DNA from 2 places in the Caballeronia grimmiae genome. Region 2 is predicted to be linked to the other one. Evidence: riboswitches for the same ligand, from Rfam matches in the RefSeq annotation. Region 2 holds a riboswitch; the other holds the start of a gene.
The links. A riboswitch is a leader RNA that binds a small molecule or an ion and turns the genes downstream of it on or off. The one in region 2 is predicted to bind manganese.
Positions count from the first base shown of each region.

Region 1: it holds a riboswitch for manganese, as region 2 does, so the genes downstream of both, LDZ21_RS13075 (sodium:calcium antiporter) here and mntP (manganese efflux pump MntP) in region 2, are expected to answer to the same signal.

Region 1 is NZ_CP084271.1:2,725,158-2,732,655, forward strand. Features, by position in the region: gene fliD (flagellar filament capping protein FliD) at 1-565, shown strand, start outside; gene fliT (flagellar protein FliT) at 588-887, shown strand; gene LDZ21_RS13075 (sodium:calcium antiporter) at 1,003-2,013, opposite strand; yybP-ykoY riboswitch at 2,118-2,291, opposite strand; gene LDZ21_RS13080 (ABC transporter substrate-binding protein) at 2,488-4,095, shown strand; gene LDZ21_RS13085 (MBL fold metallo-hydrolase) at 4,102-5,175, opposite strand; gene LDZ21_RS13090 (MerR family transcriptional regulator) at 5,281-5,703, shown strand; gene aceK (bifunctional isocitrate dehydrogenase kinase/phosphatase) at 5,715-7,498, shown strand, end outside.
Region 2 is NZ_CP084273.1:22,006-29,503, forward strand. Features, by position in the region: gene LDZ21_RS19495 (CaiB/BaiF CoA transferase family protein) at 1-248, opposite strand, end outside; gene LDZ21_RS19500 (hydroxymethylglutaryl-CoA lyase) at 259-1,209, opposite strand; gene LDZ21_RS19505 (LysR family transcriptional regulator) at 1,343-2,251, shown strand; gene mntP (manganese efflux pump MntP) at 2,288-2,857, opposite strand; yybP-ykoY riboswitch at 2,866-3,044, opposite strand; gene LDZ21_RS19515 (RNA polymerase sigma factor) at 3,066-3,752, opposite strand; gene LDZ21_RS19520 (cupredoxin domain-containing protein) at 3,749-4,057, opposite strand; gene LDZ21_RS19525 (DUF4142 domain-containing protein) at 4,059-4,592, opposite strand; gene LDZ21_RS19530 (alpha-amylase family protein) at 4,743-6,407, shown strand; gene LDZ21_RS19535 (3-oxoacyl-ACP reductase) at 6,426-7,187, opposite strand; gene LDZ21_RS19540 (glycosyl hydrolase) at 7,279-7,498, opposite strand, start outside.

The sequences.
Region 1 (7,498 bases), on a different replicon from region 2:
GTTCGTGAGCCAGGCAGCCGCGCTGTCCACCTTCGACTCGACGAAAGCGGCTGGCTCGCAAGGCGGCGTCCTGCTCGGCGATTCGATGCTGCAGACGATCCGGAGCACGCTCGCGAATATCGTCACGAGCGGCGTCGCGTCCACCTCCGGATCGACGTCGGTCACGACGAACCTGGCTTCGATCGGCATCGACCTTCAGGACGACGGCACGCTGTCCATCGACGATTCGAAGCTCTCGACCGCGCTGTCGAACAGCCCGACTCGCGTGCAGCAGTTGTTCAGCCAGACGAACGGCATCGGCAAGCAACTCAGCTCGAAGATCACGACGTTCCTGCAGACGGGCGGCATCATCGACACGCGCACGACGGCGCTCAACGCGGACCTGAAGAGCCTGACCGATCAGACGGCCAAGCTCCAGACCTACGCCGATAGCCTGACCACGCAATACAACTCGCAGTTCACGGCGCTCAACACGCTGATGGCGACGATGCAGAACAACACGGCGTATCTGACGCAGCTTTTCGGCGGCACGAACAGCGCGGGCGCGCTGGCAACGAACAAGTAACAGGCGACGCACGGAGACGGATGTGAGCCAACACGAATTGCTGACGAACGCAGTGGCGCTCACGCGCGCGATGGGCGCGGCCGCTGCCGCTGGCGACTGGATGGAAGCGGCGCGCGTGGCCGAACTGCGCTCGCCGATCATCATGCAGTTGCAGAACGATCACGAGCCTGCAACGCTTCAGGCGGCCCGCGACATCCAGGCGCTCGACGCCTCGTTGATGCAGACGGCGGACGCCGCGCGCGTCTCGCTGGGCAAGGGCTTCAGCGAAGCCTCCGCGCGCATCGACGCGGCAAGCCGTTATCAACAGGCCGCGCGCCTCTAAAGTTTCCCCGCTCAACGCCGTTAAACAAACAACAACAAGAACAACGCGCCGATGTCCGACGCGCTGCATGAACATCGATGCCCGCCTCGCGCGGGCATTTTTCTTTGGCCGGGCGTCAGCGTCCGAGCGTCAACGTCAGATAGGCGGCATACAGCACGCCATTGCCCAGCAGCGCCCACAGCGCGACGCCATTGCCGCGCGCATGAAAGCGCAGCCACGCCGCCGCCGCGAGCGTGATCAGCACGCCGGTCAACACTTCGACTCGCGGCTCCCACGGCGTCAGCATGATGCCAATACCCGGCAGCAACGTGCCCTGAAACACCATCGCGCCGGTGATGTTGCCGAACGCGAGCGTGTCCTTCCCGCGTCGTGCCCACAGAATGCTGTTCACCTTTTCCGGCAGCTCCGTCGCGATCGGAATGATGATGAGCGACAGCAGCAGCGCCGATATCCCCAGCGCCTGAGACACGCCCTCGACGCCGTGAATGAAGCCCTTCGCGCCGCCGACGAGCAGCACGATGCCGGCGAGAAACTGCAGCATGATCGAGCCGATGTTCGTCTTGAGGCCCAGACGCGAGATGAAGAGCGTCTCGGGCGCTTCGGTGCCGTGCCCGCTTTCGACGAGATTGCCGGATGCCCGGAACGTCGCGATCACGTAGATGATGTACAACACGACGAGCCCGCCCGCGAACAGCGCGCGCACTTGCCACGCATGATGCGGCACGAACATCGCGCCTGCCGCGATCAAAAACGCCACGAGAAAGAAATTGAGGTCACGCGTGAAGCCGCTGCGCTCCGGCATGATGACTCCGCGCAAGCCGCGCGACTTCAGGATGGCGAGCGTCATCAGGCAGGTGGAAAGCGTCGCGAGCATCAGCGGCGCACCGAGGATCGCGCCGACGCCGATCTCTTCGTTGACCGTGCGGCTGGCGGTGCCGCCGAGAAGCGCGATGATCGGCACAGTCGTTTCCGGCAATGCCGTGCCGACCGCCGCGAACAGCGATCCGGTGACGCCTTCGGAGATGCCGAGCCGCTCGCCGAGATGCTCGAGCGCGTTGGTGAACAACTCGGATGCGATCAGGATGATCGCCAGCATGAGCGCGAGTTCGATGAAGAGCATCGTCATGCGGCACCCCGCATCGAACGATAAAGAGCGGACGCCGCGCCAACGCGAATGGCAGCGCGAGAGGGAGACGAATATTGTGATTGTGGGGACACGACGATGATTCCACGGCCGGACGTCAGCGAACCATGATGCGCCACGCCCGTCCGACCAGGAACGACATAGCGCATCAATGGTCTCGCCAAACCGGACCGGTCGAACGCGCCACGGCAGCAGAGCCGAGGATGTTGACGCGTTCTCCTTCGAAGGACGAAGGAAGGCTACTCCCCAAAGACGGGGGCAGTTTAGCGTGATGCACACGGTTCGGCAAGCCGACCCGCTCCACGCGAGGCATAACGGTATGCGCAATGCTTCGTTGTAGGCGATCGCGCCGTTGGATAAGCTGTCGCGCGGGCGCGCCGCTTGCACGCGTCGACGGCCCGGCATGATCCGAGCAACAAGAAAACCGATGTGTGACCGAGAGTCACGGGAGAATCCATGCGCCTCAACCGCTTCAAAGTCCGCTCCACCGCCGCGCTCGCCGCCGTCCTCATGGCCGCGCCGATGCTCGCGATGTCGAAGCCGCTCACCGTCTGCACGGAATCGAGCCCCGATGGCTTCGATGTCGTCCAGTTCAATTCGCTCGTGACGACGAACGCATCGGCGGACGTCGTCTTCAATACGCTGGTCTCGTACGACGAGGCCGCGAAAAAAGTCGCGCCATCGCTTGCGCAGAAGTGGGACGTATCGAGCGACGGCCTCACGTACACGTTCCATCTGCGGCCGAACGTCCAGTTCCAGACAACCGACTACTTCAAGCCGACGCGCACGCTCAATGCGGATGACGTCGTCTTCACGTTCGAGCGCATGCTGTCGGACAGCAACCCGTGGCACAAGGTGGCGGGCGCAAGCGGCTTTCCGCACGCGCAGTCGATGGGCCTCGTGAAGCTCATCAAGGCCGTGACGAAGGTCGACGATCAGACCGTGAAGTTCGAGCTGAACGAGCCGAACGCGACGTTCGTGCCGATTCTCACGATGGGCTTCGCTTCGATCTATTCGGCCGAGTACGCCGGCCAGTTGCTGAAGGCGGACAAGCAGCTGGACATCAACAGCAAGCCCATCGGCACCGGCCCGTTCGTGCTCAAGAGCTATACGAAGGACGCGGTGATCCGCTACGACGTGAACCCGTCGTACTGGGGACCGAAGCCGAAGGTCGATCGGCTCATCTATGCAATCACGCCCGATGCCTCGGTGCGTGCGCAGAAGATCAAGGCGGGCGAATGCCAGATCGCGCTATCGCCGAAGCCGCAGGACGTGCTCGATGCGAAGAAGGACAAGGCCCTCAAGGTCAGCGAGACGCCCGCGTTCATGACCGCTTTCGTCGCGCTGAATACGCAGAAGAAGCCGCTCGACAACCCGAAGGTGCGTCAGGCGCTGAACATGGCGTTCGACCGCACGACGTACATGAAGACCGTGTTCGACAACACCGCATCGCCGGCGGTGAATCCGTATCCGCCGAACACGTGGAGCTATGACAAGAGCGTGCAGGCGTATCCGTACTCGGCGGATCGTGCGAAGAAGCTGCTCGCCGATGCGGGCTTGCCGAACGGCTTCGAGACGACGATCTGGGTGCGTCCGAATGGCAGCGTGCTGAATCCGAATCCGAAGGCGGGCGCGGAGCTCCTGCAGGCCGACCTCGCGAAGATCGGCGTGAAGGCGCAGGTGAAGGTGATCGAATGGGGAGAGCTGATCAAGGAAGCGAAGCAGGGCCAGCACGACATGCTCTTCATGGGCTGGGCCGGCGACAACGGCGACCCGGATAACTTCCTGTCGCCGCTCTTTAGTTGCAATGCGGTGAAGTCGGGCATCAACTTCGCGCGCTTCTGCGATGCTCAACTCGACAAGCTGATCGCGGATGGCAAGGCGACGCCCGATGTCGCGAAACGCACGAAGTCGTATATCGACGCGCAGAAGATCATCCACGATCAGGCGCTGTGGATTCCGCTCGTTTATCCGACGGCGGCGGCGCTTACCCGCGCGAATGTCAGCGGGTATAACGTGAGCCCGTTCGGACGACAGAACTTCGGGGCAGTTGCCGTGCAGTAACCGGTCTCAGGCCGGCGTGAACCGCAGCACGCCATCCTCGCCGGCCTGACGTTTCAACGCGCCTTCGAGCCAAAGCAGATTCAGGTGCGCAAGCGCTTCACCGAGCGCGAACGTCATCTGGTGAATATCGAGCGGGCGCTTGAACATGACCGGCACGATGTCGGCGGCGCTGCAGGGTTTCTCGGCGCACGCCTCGCGCACTTCAGCCAGCCGCGCACGATGATGCTCCCTCAGTTGCCCGATGCGCGTCTGCACGCCGCGAAACGGCTTGCCGTGCGAGGGCAGCGCGAGGACATCGGCGGGCATGGATTCATAGCGTTCGAGCGACTCGAGATACAGTGCGAGCGGGTTGCTTTCCGGCTCGATCGCGAACACGGACACGTTCGTCGAGATGCGGGGCAACACCATGTCGCCGGAGATGAGCAGCTTGTCCGACGCGCAATACAACGCGCTATGTTCGGGCGAATGACCATAGCCCGTCACCACTTCCCATTCACGCGCGCCAATGCGCAAGCGATCGCCATCGCGGATACGGCGAAACTCGCCCGGCATCGAAGGCACGAGCGTCGGGTAATAGCTGTCGCGCTTTCTCAACGCATCGAGCGATGCTTCATCGGTCAGTCCGTGCGTCGCGAAATGCCGCGCCGCGCGTTCGCCGCCCGCGTTGGAGCCATCGCCCGCGGCCATCACGCGGCCCATCGCGTATTCGCCGAGCGACATCCACAGCCGCACGTTCCAGCGTTGCTTGTCGCCGCCATTGCAGACCCAGTCGGCGAGGCCGAGGTGATCGGGATGGCAATGCGTGACGATCACGCGCAGCACGGGCAGGCCGTCGAGCACGGTATCGAAGACACGCTCCCAGTTCGCGCGGACGCCGTCGTTCGCAATGCCGCAATCCACCACCGTCCAGCCTTGCACGCCGTCGATCTCATCGCGCAACAGCCACAGATTGATGTGATCGAGCGCGAACGGCAGCGGCATGCGCAGCCAGTAGACGCCGGGGGCCACTTCCTTCACGCCGCCCGGCTCGGGCAATTCTTCGGCGAATACATAATCGAGCTGATGTTCGAGTGCGTTCATCGGCGATGCCTCTGGGGTTTGCGCCGCATTGCAATCCGGCGAAGTTGACGATAACGTAAACGTCATTCTATCGTCGGACGCCCGTTCGCGCGTCGCGCTTTCCAGATGACTCAGCCCACGCATTACACGATCACTGAACTGGCGCGCGAGTTCGACGTCACGCCGCGCGCCATTCGCTTCTACGAAGATCAGGGCCTGCTCGCGCCGCGACGCGAAGGCGCGAACGGCCTGCGCCGCGTGTATTCGCCGCGCGACCGCACGCGCCTGAAACTCACGCTGCGCGGCAAGCGGCTCGGCTTCACGCTGTCGGAGATTCGCACGCTGCTCGATCTCTACGATTCGCCGACCGGCACGACCGCGCAACTGCGCGCGTTCATCGACACCATCGCCGCGCATCGTGAAATGCTGCAGCGTCAGCTCGAAGACCTGAACACCACGCTGTCCGAACTCACCGCTTATGAAGAGCAAGGCCGCGCGCTGCTCGCGGCCGGCATCGACAAGCGGGCGCGGCGGTCGAAAGCCGCCTGATGCGAGCCGACATGAACCACTTTCCCAAGCTGCTCTCGTCGCAAATCGGCTTCGATGTCGCGCAGACGCTGCTCGAAGGTTTCGACCGGCATTACCGCGTTTTTCGCGAAGCCGCCGTCAAGGCGAAGACGCTGTTCGAGCAAGGCGACTGGCATGCCCTCTCGCAGCTTGCGCGCGAGCGCATCACGTCGTATGACGAGCGTGTCGACGAATGCGTGATGCGTCTTGAAGACGAATACGATGCCGAGAACATCGACGACGAGGTATGGCAGCAAATCAAGCTGCATTACATCGGCTTGTTGACGACGCATCGTCAGCCGGAGTGCGCCGAGACTTTCTTCAACTCGGTGTGCTGCAAAATTCTGCATCGCTCGTACTTCAACAACGATTTCATCTTCGTGCGGCCAGCGATCTCGACCGAATACATCGAGAACGACGAGCCCGCCGCCAAGCCGACGTATCGCGCGTATTACCCGGACAAGGACGGGCTCGCAGCCACGCTCGAACGCATCGTCACGAACTTCCAGTTGCAGCCGCCATTCGAAGACCTCACGCGCGACGTGCAATGCGTGATGCAATCGTTGAAAGACGCTTTCGGCGACTTCGCGCCCGCGCCGAATTTCCAGATTCACGTACTGTCGTCGCTATTCTTTCGCAACAAGGCGGCATATATCATCGGCCGCATCATTCATGGCGATTCGCTGCTGCCCTTCGCCATCGCCGTCCGCCACACGAAGCCCGGCCTGCTCGCGCTCGACACCGTGCTGCTCGAGCGTCAGCAATTGCTCATCATCTTCAGCTTCTCGCATTCGTATTTTCTCGTCGACATGGAAGTGCCGTCGGCGTACGTGCAGTTTCTGGGCAGCATCATGCCGGCGAAGCCGAACGCGGAAATCTACACATCGCTCGGTCTGCAGAAGCAGGGCAAGAACCTGTTCTATCGCGACTTGCTGCATCACCTGAAACATTCGAGCGATCAGTTCATCATCGCGCCGGGCATCAAGGGGCTCGTGATGATCGTGTTCACGCTGCCGTCGTTTCCCTACGTGTTCAAGCTCATCAAGGATGCGTTCCCGCCGCCCAAGGACACCACGCGCGCGAAAATCGAGGACAAGTACCTGCTCGTGAAGCGCCACGACCGGCTGGGCCGCATGGCCGATACGCTCGAGTATTCGAGCGTCGCGCTGCCGCTCGCGCGGCTGGATCATTCGCTGATCCGCGAACTGGAGAACGAAGCGCCATCGATGATCGAATACGAAGGCGACAAGCTGGTCATTCGCCACGTCTATATCGAGCGTCGCATGGTCCCGTTGAATCTCTTTCTGCAGAACGGCAATGCGGATGACATCGATCACGGCATCAAGGAATTCGGCGATGCGATCAAGCAGTTGATTCAGGCGAACATTTTTCCCGGCGATATGCTGTACAAGAACTTCGGCGTGACGCGGCACGGTCGCGTCGTGTTTTACGATTACGACGAGATCGAGTACCTGACCGATTGCAACGTGCGCCGCGTGCCGCCGCCGCGCAACGAGGAAGAGGAACTGTCGGGCGAGCCGTGGTATACCGTCGGGCCGCACGACATCTTTCCCGAAACGTACGGCACGTTCCTGCTCGGCGATCCGCGCGTGCGTGAAGCCTTCATGCGCCATCACGCGGATTTCTTCGACCCGGCGCTCTGGCAGCGTCACAAGGAGCAATTGCTGCAAGGCGAACTCGCCGATTTTTTCCCCTACGACGGAGCCATCCGATTCTGCGTCCGTTATCCGGACCGGTTCGAGAAGGCCTCCGCGCG
Region 2 (7,498 bases):
GTCGCGGTTTCACGGCCCTCCGGCGTGTTGATGTCGATGACGACGCTCTTCTTGTTGCGATTGAACGACCGGAAGAAGCCGATGCCGAGTCCCGGCAGCGTGCGTGTCTTGTCGCCGCCGGGCGGTTCGATCTTGATCACTTCGGCGCCGAGATCGGCGAGGATCATGCCGCACGTCGGTCCCATGACCATGTGCGTGAACTCGACGACGCGCACGCCGTCGAGCGGAAGTCTTGCATTCGAAGTCATGTGGAAAACCTCAGGCGGTCAGCGCGGCGCTCGCCGCATGTTGCGCGAATGATTTGGGAAGACCGGCACGCCACAGCGCGCCGTGCAGGGTTTCGCCTTCGAGCCATTGCGCGACTTTCTCGCGCAGCGCAAGCAGGCCGGTTATGTCGATGCCGGTTTCGATGCCCATGCCGGCCAGCATGAACGCAAGGTCCTCGCTCGATGCGTTGCCGCTCGCGCCCGGCGCATGGGGGCATCCGCCGATGCCGGCGAGCGTCGCATCGAAGCGCGCGACGCCCGTTTCGAGCGCGGCGTACACGTTGGCGAGCGCAAGGCCGCGCGTGTCGTGAAAGTGGCCGCACCAGAAGCGTTCGCCGGCGATGCGGCGCGCCTTCTCGAACAGCTCGCGAACGGCGCGCGGTCCCGCATAGCCGACGGTATCGGCGATGCTCACGCGATCCGCGCCCGCATCGAGCAAAGCCTGCATGCAGCGCAGCACTTCGCTTTCTTCGACGCGTCCCTGGATCGTGCAGCCGAACGCCGTGCCGATGCCGCCTTCGATCAACGTCTTCGCGCCCGATGCATCGCGGGCGGCGCGGATGCGCGCCACTTCCGCGACCACTTCATCGGGCGTCTTGCGCAGATTCGCGAGGCTGTGCTCGCGGCTCGCCGAAAGCGGCACGAGCAGCAAATCGGCTTGAGTCTCGAACGCGCGTTCCGCGCCTCTCAGGTTCGGCACGAGCACGGAAACGAAGAGGCCGGGCAGTGTCTTCGCGAAAGCGACGAGTTCGGCGGTATCGGCAAGTTGGGGCAAGAGGCGCGCGGGCACGAACGACCCGACCTCGATCTCGCGCTGCCCGGCCTGGTAGGCGTCGCGAATCCATTCGCGCTTGTGTTGCGTCGGCAGAATCCGCTGAATGCTTTGCAGGCCGTCGCGCAAGCCGACTTCGCGTATCGCCGCGTCAGTGGGGAACAAGGGCATGAGCCGTCTCCGTGATATCGCCGGTCATCGTGTCGCCGGCGTTGTGCTAACTTTAGACCTTCCGCCGCGACTCAGAAGCGGTATGTCGGAAGCGTTGTGATTCCGAACCGGCATGTCTAAAAAGGAAACGTCCGTGCGCGATATCGACCTGAAGACGCTGCGCCTCTTCGTCGCCGTATGCGATCACCGCAACATCGCGCGGGCGGCGGAGGAGCAGCACATCGAGCCATCCGCTATCAGCAAGCGCATCGCGCAGCTCGAAGCGGACCTCGGCGTGCCGCTGCTGTCGCGCTCGCGGCGCGGCGTCGAGCCGACCGGCGCGGGCATCGCGCTGCTCGAACACGCGCGCAACGTCCTGTTCACGCTCGATCGCATCGGCAGCGACGTCGCGGCGTTCGGCAGCGGGCTGCGCGGGCGCGTGAGCATCTGTGCGTCGGCGTCGGCGATGGCGGAAGCCTTGCTCGACGATATCGCCGCGTTCATGCGCGAACCGGCGAACGCGAACATTCGGGTCGACGTGGAGGAGAGGTTATCGACGGAGCTGGTGCGGCAACTGCGCGAGGGCGCGGCGAGCATCGGCGTCTGCTGGGACAACGTCGATCTCGAAGGCTTGCAGCACGCGCCTTATCGTCAGGACCGGCTGGCGCTGGCCGTGCATCCCGATCATCCGCTGGCGAACGAAACAAGCCTGAGCTTCGAAGACACGCTCGAGTACGAGCACGTCGGGCTGCTGCCGTCGACCGCCGTCCATACGATGTTGAGGCGATCCGCCGCGAGCGCCGGCAAGACGCTCTCGTATCGCGTGATCGTGTCCAGTTTCGATGCCGCGTTTCGCGTCGTCGCCGCGGGCCTCGGCATCAGCGTCGTGCCGGTGGAAGTGGCGGCGACGTATCAGTCGGTGTTCGGCGTCGCGGTCATTCCGCTTGTCGATGCCTGGGCGGAACGGCGCTTCGTGGTCTGCTTCAAAGGCTTCGACACGCTGCAGCCGGCGGCTCAAAGGATGGTCGAGCATCTGACGAGCCGGGCGCGGCAAGCGGCCTGAGCGCCGCCAGCCCGCTCACACTCGATTCAACTCGACTCAGCTCGTATAACCGAGATGTTGCGCGAGAATCGCGCAGCCGACGCCGATCAGCACCACCCCGCCGACGATCTCCGCCCGCTTGCCGATGGTCGCGCCGACGAGCCGGCCGATCATCACGCCGACCGTCACCATCAGCATGGTCGCGAAACCGATGGTGGCGGCGGTCGAGAAGATATCGACGTCGATGAAAGCGAGGCCCGCGCCGACCGCCATTGCATCGATGCTGGTCGCAAAACCGGTGACCGCCAGCACCCAGAACGAATGCGAGTTGGGCTTCTCGTCCGCGTGTCCGGCGCTGCCGCAACCTTCGCGGATCATGCGTGCACCGAGCAGAAAAAGCAGACCGAACGCGATCCAGTGATCCCACGCGGTGACGTACTGCGCCGCCGTCCGGCCGATCGCCCAGCCGACGAGCGGCGTGATGGCTTCGATGACGCCGAAGATGAGGCCTGTCCGGAGGGCTTCGGTGACGCGTGGCTTGCGCAGGCTCGCACCCTTGCCGACGGCGGCCGCGAAGGCGTCGGTTGACATGGCGAAGGCGAGGAAGATCGTGGAGGCGAGGTTCATCGAGTAGGGCTCTGGCCGGGCGAAGAAACACGACGCAACGCGCCGCCCGGCTTGAGGGCGCGTTCCGTCGATGGTCTTGCCAACCTTTGAAGGCTGCGCATGCCACGGTCCCTGTGCGCGGACCGAGTGTGTTGACATGCGCGCTTTCCGTGTGACGGAAAGCCGGCTACTCCCCAGCGAGAAGCGAGAGCTTAACACGGCCGATAGGCTAAGACTCGCCATCGGACAGCGTCGACAGCACCTTCGCAACGATGCGATCGCACCGCGCCCCGCCGAACTCGAATACGTCGCGCTCGGCGAGATCGAAGGCCTGCGCAAGCGATTCCCGCAACAGGCTGCGCGCCCGAAAATGCCGGCTGCGCACCGTCGCTTCCGGAATATGCAGCCATTGCGCGGTCTCCTCCACGCTCATCTCTTCGATGGAGCGCAGCACGAACACGACGCGAAACAGGTCCGGCAATTCATCGAGCTTGCGTTCGAGCAACGCGCGCACTTGCGCACGCGCGAGCGCCTGGTCGGGGGCATCGTCGTGGGAGCGGGTCGTATCGGCCCGTTCGATGGCGGCGGGCGCATCCACGATCGGAATCACGTTCTGACGACGCGCCGAGCGCCGCAATCGCGCGAAGCATTCGTTGAGCACGAGCCGCGACAGCCACGTGAGCAATTGCGAATCACCGCGAAACTGGCTCATCGACCGGAACGCGTGCAAGTACGCATCCTGCAGCGCGTCCTCCGCTTCGGCCTCATTGCGCAAGGTGGCGCGCGCCAGCCGATACAGCCGGCGGTTATGCCGCCGCATCATCGCTTCGAACGCGGCGCGGTCGCCGGCAACGATGCGGCGCGCGATGGCGAGTTCGTCGTTGGTGGTGTCGGTCGCGGGAATCATCGTCGTCATGGCCGTACGTTGAGGACCGCGTGCATCGCCGGATGCAGCGCGCATGAATAGGCGTAGCGTCCGGCATCGCGCGCCACGTAACTCCACGATGCGTTCGCCGCGATGCCGTGCGAATCGAACGCTTTGGCATCGGCGGTGGCGGTATGCGGGAACAGGTCCTTGTTGACCCACATCACGCGATCTCCGCGAGCGACCGTCAGCGCGGGCGGACTAAAGCGCATGCCTTCGATGACGACGACATGCGTCGCCGCACTCGCATCGACGGGCAACGCGAGCGCACTCATCAGCCAGAGCAGCAAGCGCATGTCACGCACCGTTTCTGGCGAGATCCGCCTGCACATGCCGCGCGTGTTCGAGATGCGCGACGAATGCCGGCCGCACCTTCACCAGCAGCGCCTTCAGTTCCGCGTTCTTCGCGCTGGGAATGAGCGTCTTGTCGAGCGCATCGAGCACGCTTTGATGATAGGCGACCTCGTGATCGATGTACGCCTTGTCGAAGCTGCCGCCCGATAACTGCTTCAACTTGGCGATGTTCGCGTCGCCGCCTTGCTTGAGGCTCTGGCTCGCCGGGCTGTCTTCAGGCGTGACGTCGAGCTTCTTCACCAGATCGGTCGCGGCCTTGTTGACGCCGCTGTGATCCGTGACCATCTGCTGTGCAAACGCCTTCACGTCCTTCGATTTCGCTTTGTTGCCAGCGAGCTTGCCCGCGTCGATATCGACCTGATTGGCGGTCACGACGATCGCGGCGATTTGCGGATCGGTCGGCCCAGCCCCTTGCGCCCGGGAAGCGATGCTCGTCAGCGCGAGCGCCGCCGCGAGCGCGAAATGAGTGCGTTTCATATGACATCTCCGCGTATGAAGTGGCAGACACGGCATTGGATGTCACGTCGAAGAAGCGCGTTCCCGATCCGCAGTCCAATCGCGGATTGCCCGCGCCGGCGGATCACGGTTACACTCGGACGCACACGAACCGGGCCTCGATCCAAGCGCATGCTCAACGATCTCTGGTACAAGAACGCGGTCATCTATTGCCTCTCGGTCGGCGCATTCATGGATGCGAACGGCGACGGCGTCGGCGATTTCCAGGGCTTGTTGCGGCGGCTCGACTATCTTCAGGGGCTCGGCGTCACTACGATATGGCTGATGCCGTTTCAGCCATCGCCGGGCCGCGACAACGGCTACGACATCTCCGACTATTACAACGTCGATCCGCGCTACGGGACGCTCGGCGATTTCGTGGAATTCACTCACGCATGCCGTCAGCGCGGCTTGCGCGTGCTGATCGATCTGGTCGTGAATCACACGTCGGATCAGCATCCGTGGTTCAAGGAAGCGAGGCGCGATCCGAATTCGAAGTATCGCGACTGGTACGTATGGTCGAAGAAGCGGCCGGCGGGCGCTGACGACGGCGTGGTGTTTCCCGGCGTGCAGAAGTCCACGTGGACTTACGACAAGCAAGCGGCCCTGTGGTACTTCCACCGCTTCTACGAATTCCAGCCCGACCTCAACACAGCCAATCCGCACGTGCAGGCCGAATTGCTGAAGATCATGGGTTTCTGGATTCAGCTCGGCGTCTCGGGGTTTCGCATGGACGCGGTGCCGTTCGTCATCGCGACCAAGGGCGCACAGGTGAAGAAGCCGGCCCGTCAGTACGACATGCTGCGCATGTTTCGCGAGTTCCTGCAGTGGCGCGAAGGCGACGCGATCATCCTCGCGGAAGCCAACGTGCTGCCTCACACCGACATGCAGTATTTCGGCGATGCCGGCGAGCGGCTGCAGATGATGTTCAACTTCCAGGTCAATCAGAACACGTTCTATGCGCTCGCGAGCGCCGATACCGCGCCGCTGAGAAAAGCGCTCGAAGCGACGAAATCGCGGGCGGCAACCGCGCAATGGGGCGTGTTCCTGCGCAATCACGACGAACTCGATCTTGGCCGCTTGTCGCCGAAGGAACGCGAAGCCGTGTTCGCGGCGTTCGGTCCCGAGCCGTCCATGCAACTCTACGAACGCGGCATCCGCCGGCGTCTTGCGCCGATGCTCGATGGCGACCGTCACCGGCTCGAACTGGCGTACAGCCTCATGCTGACGCTGCCGGGGACGCCGGTCTTGCGTTACGGCGATGAGATCGGCATGGGCGACGATCTGCGTCTGCCGGAACGCGAAAGCCTGCGCACGCCGATGCAATGGTCGACCGAGCCGCATGCGGGCTTCACGAAACATGCGCGCCCGGTTAGCCCGGTAATCTCGGGCGGACCGTATGGTTATGAGCGCGTGAATGTCGCCAGCCAGCGCCGGGACCCCGATTCGCTTCTGAACTGGATGGAGCGGATGATCCGCATGCGCAAGGAAGTGCCCGAGATAAGCTGGGGCGATTTCGCGATTCTTCGCACCTCGCGCGACGACGTGCTCGCGCTGCGCTACGACTGGCGCAACAACTCGGTCGTCTGTCTGCACAACTTCAGCGCGGCCGCGTGCACGGTGAAGTTTCGGGTCGGCGCGGCAGTGGGAGAAAGCGGCAAGCTCGTCAACCTGCTCTCCGGCGATCACAGCGAAGGCAACGCGAACGGCCAGCACAGTGTCGTGCTGGAGCCGTATGGGTATCGCTGGTATCGCGTGGGCGGGCTCGACTATCTGCTGAAGCGAAGCGAGGTTTGAGCCGGATTTGACTTCGCGTCAGCCCTTGACCAGTCCGCCGTCGACGACGAGATTTTGCCCCGTCACCGCACGCGCCCACGGCGAAAGGAAGAACAACACGGCGTCGGCGAACTCGGCCGGCGTGGTGACGCGCCGCAGCGGCGTGAATCCCGCGACCATGTCGAAGACCGCCTCGGGCGTCGCGCTGCTCGCGTCGGTCGTGCGCAACAGGCCGCCCGACACCATGTTGACGGTAATGCCGTCCGGCCCCAGATCGTTCGATGCGGTTCTCGTCAGCGCGAGCAATGCCGCTTTTGCCGCCGTGTAATCGTGATACGGCACGACGGGATTCTGAAAGAGATTCGTGCCGACGTTCACGATGCGGCCAAAGCCAGCGGTGCGCATGTCGGGCAACGCGGCCTGGATTGTATTGAGCGCGCCCTTGAGCGCGCCGTCGATCTGCTGCTGAAAGCGCGACCATTCGATGTCACCGATCTTCGGGCGCGCGTCGCCATCGAAACTGAAGTTGGCCAGTGCGTTGTTCACCACCGCGTGCACGGGCCGGCCGGTTCGTGCGCGCGCCTCGTCGAAAAGACGCGCGACGGATGCCGCATCGGTGACATCGCCCTGAAGCGCGACGACGCGCGGACCGAGCCGCTCGGCGAGCGCCATCGCCCCGCTTTCGCTGCGGCGATAGTTCACGACGACGCCCGCGCCTTCGCGTGCGAGCGCTTCGACGATCGCGGCACCCAGCCCGCGTGCGCCGCCGGTCACGAGTACGTTCTGTTCAGACAGCAGCATCGGCACCTCGAATTCGTTGTGGCATGGTCGAGGCACTATGCCGGATGCCCTCGCGATCCGAAGGCGCGTTCCGCTCCATCCGCATCGACCGTTACGCCGTCTTGACCGGATTCGCCGCAATGAAGTTCTTGAACGTGGCGTACGCCGGATTCTTCGTGACGCCATCGCCCTGAATCAGCCCGTAGCTCGGGTCGATGACCGCGTACATCATCACGCTTTCAAGGTTGTACTTGTCCTTGATTGCGTAGTACGACGCCATCGTTTCCTGCACATACGCCGATTGCGCCGTCGCCGAATCCGCCGAACCGGAC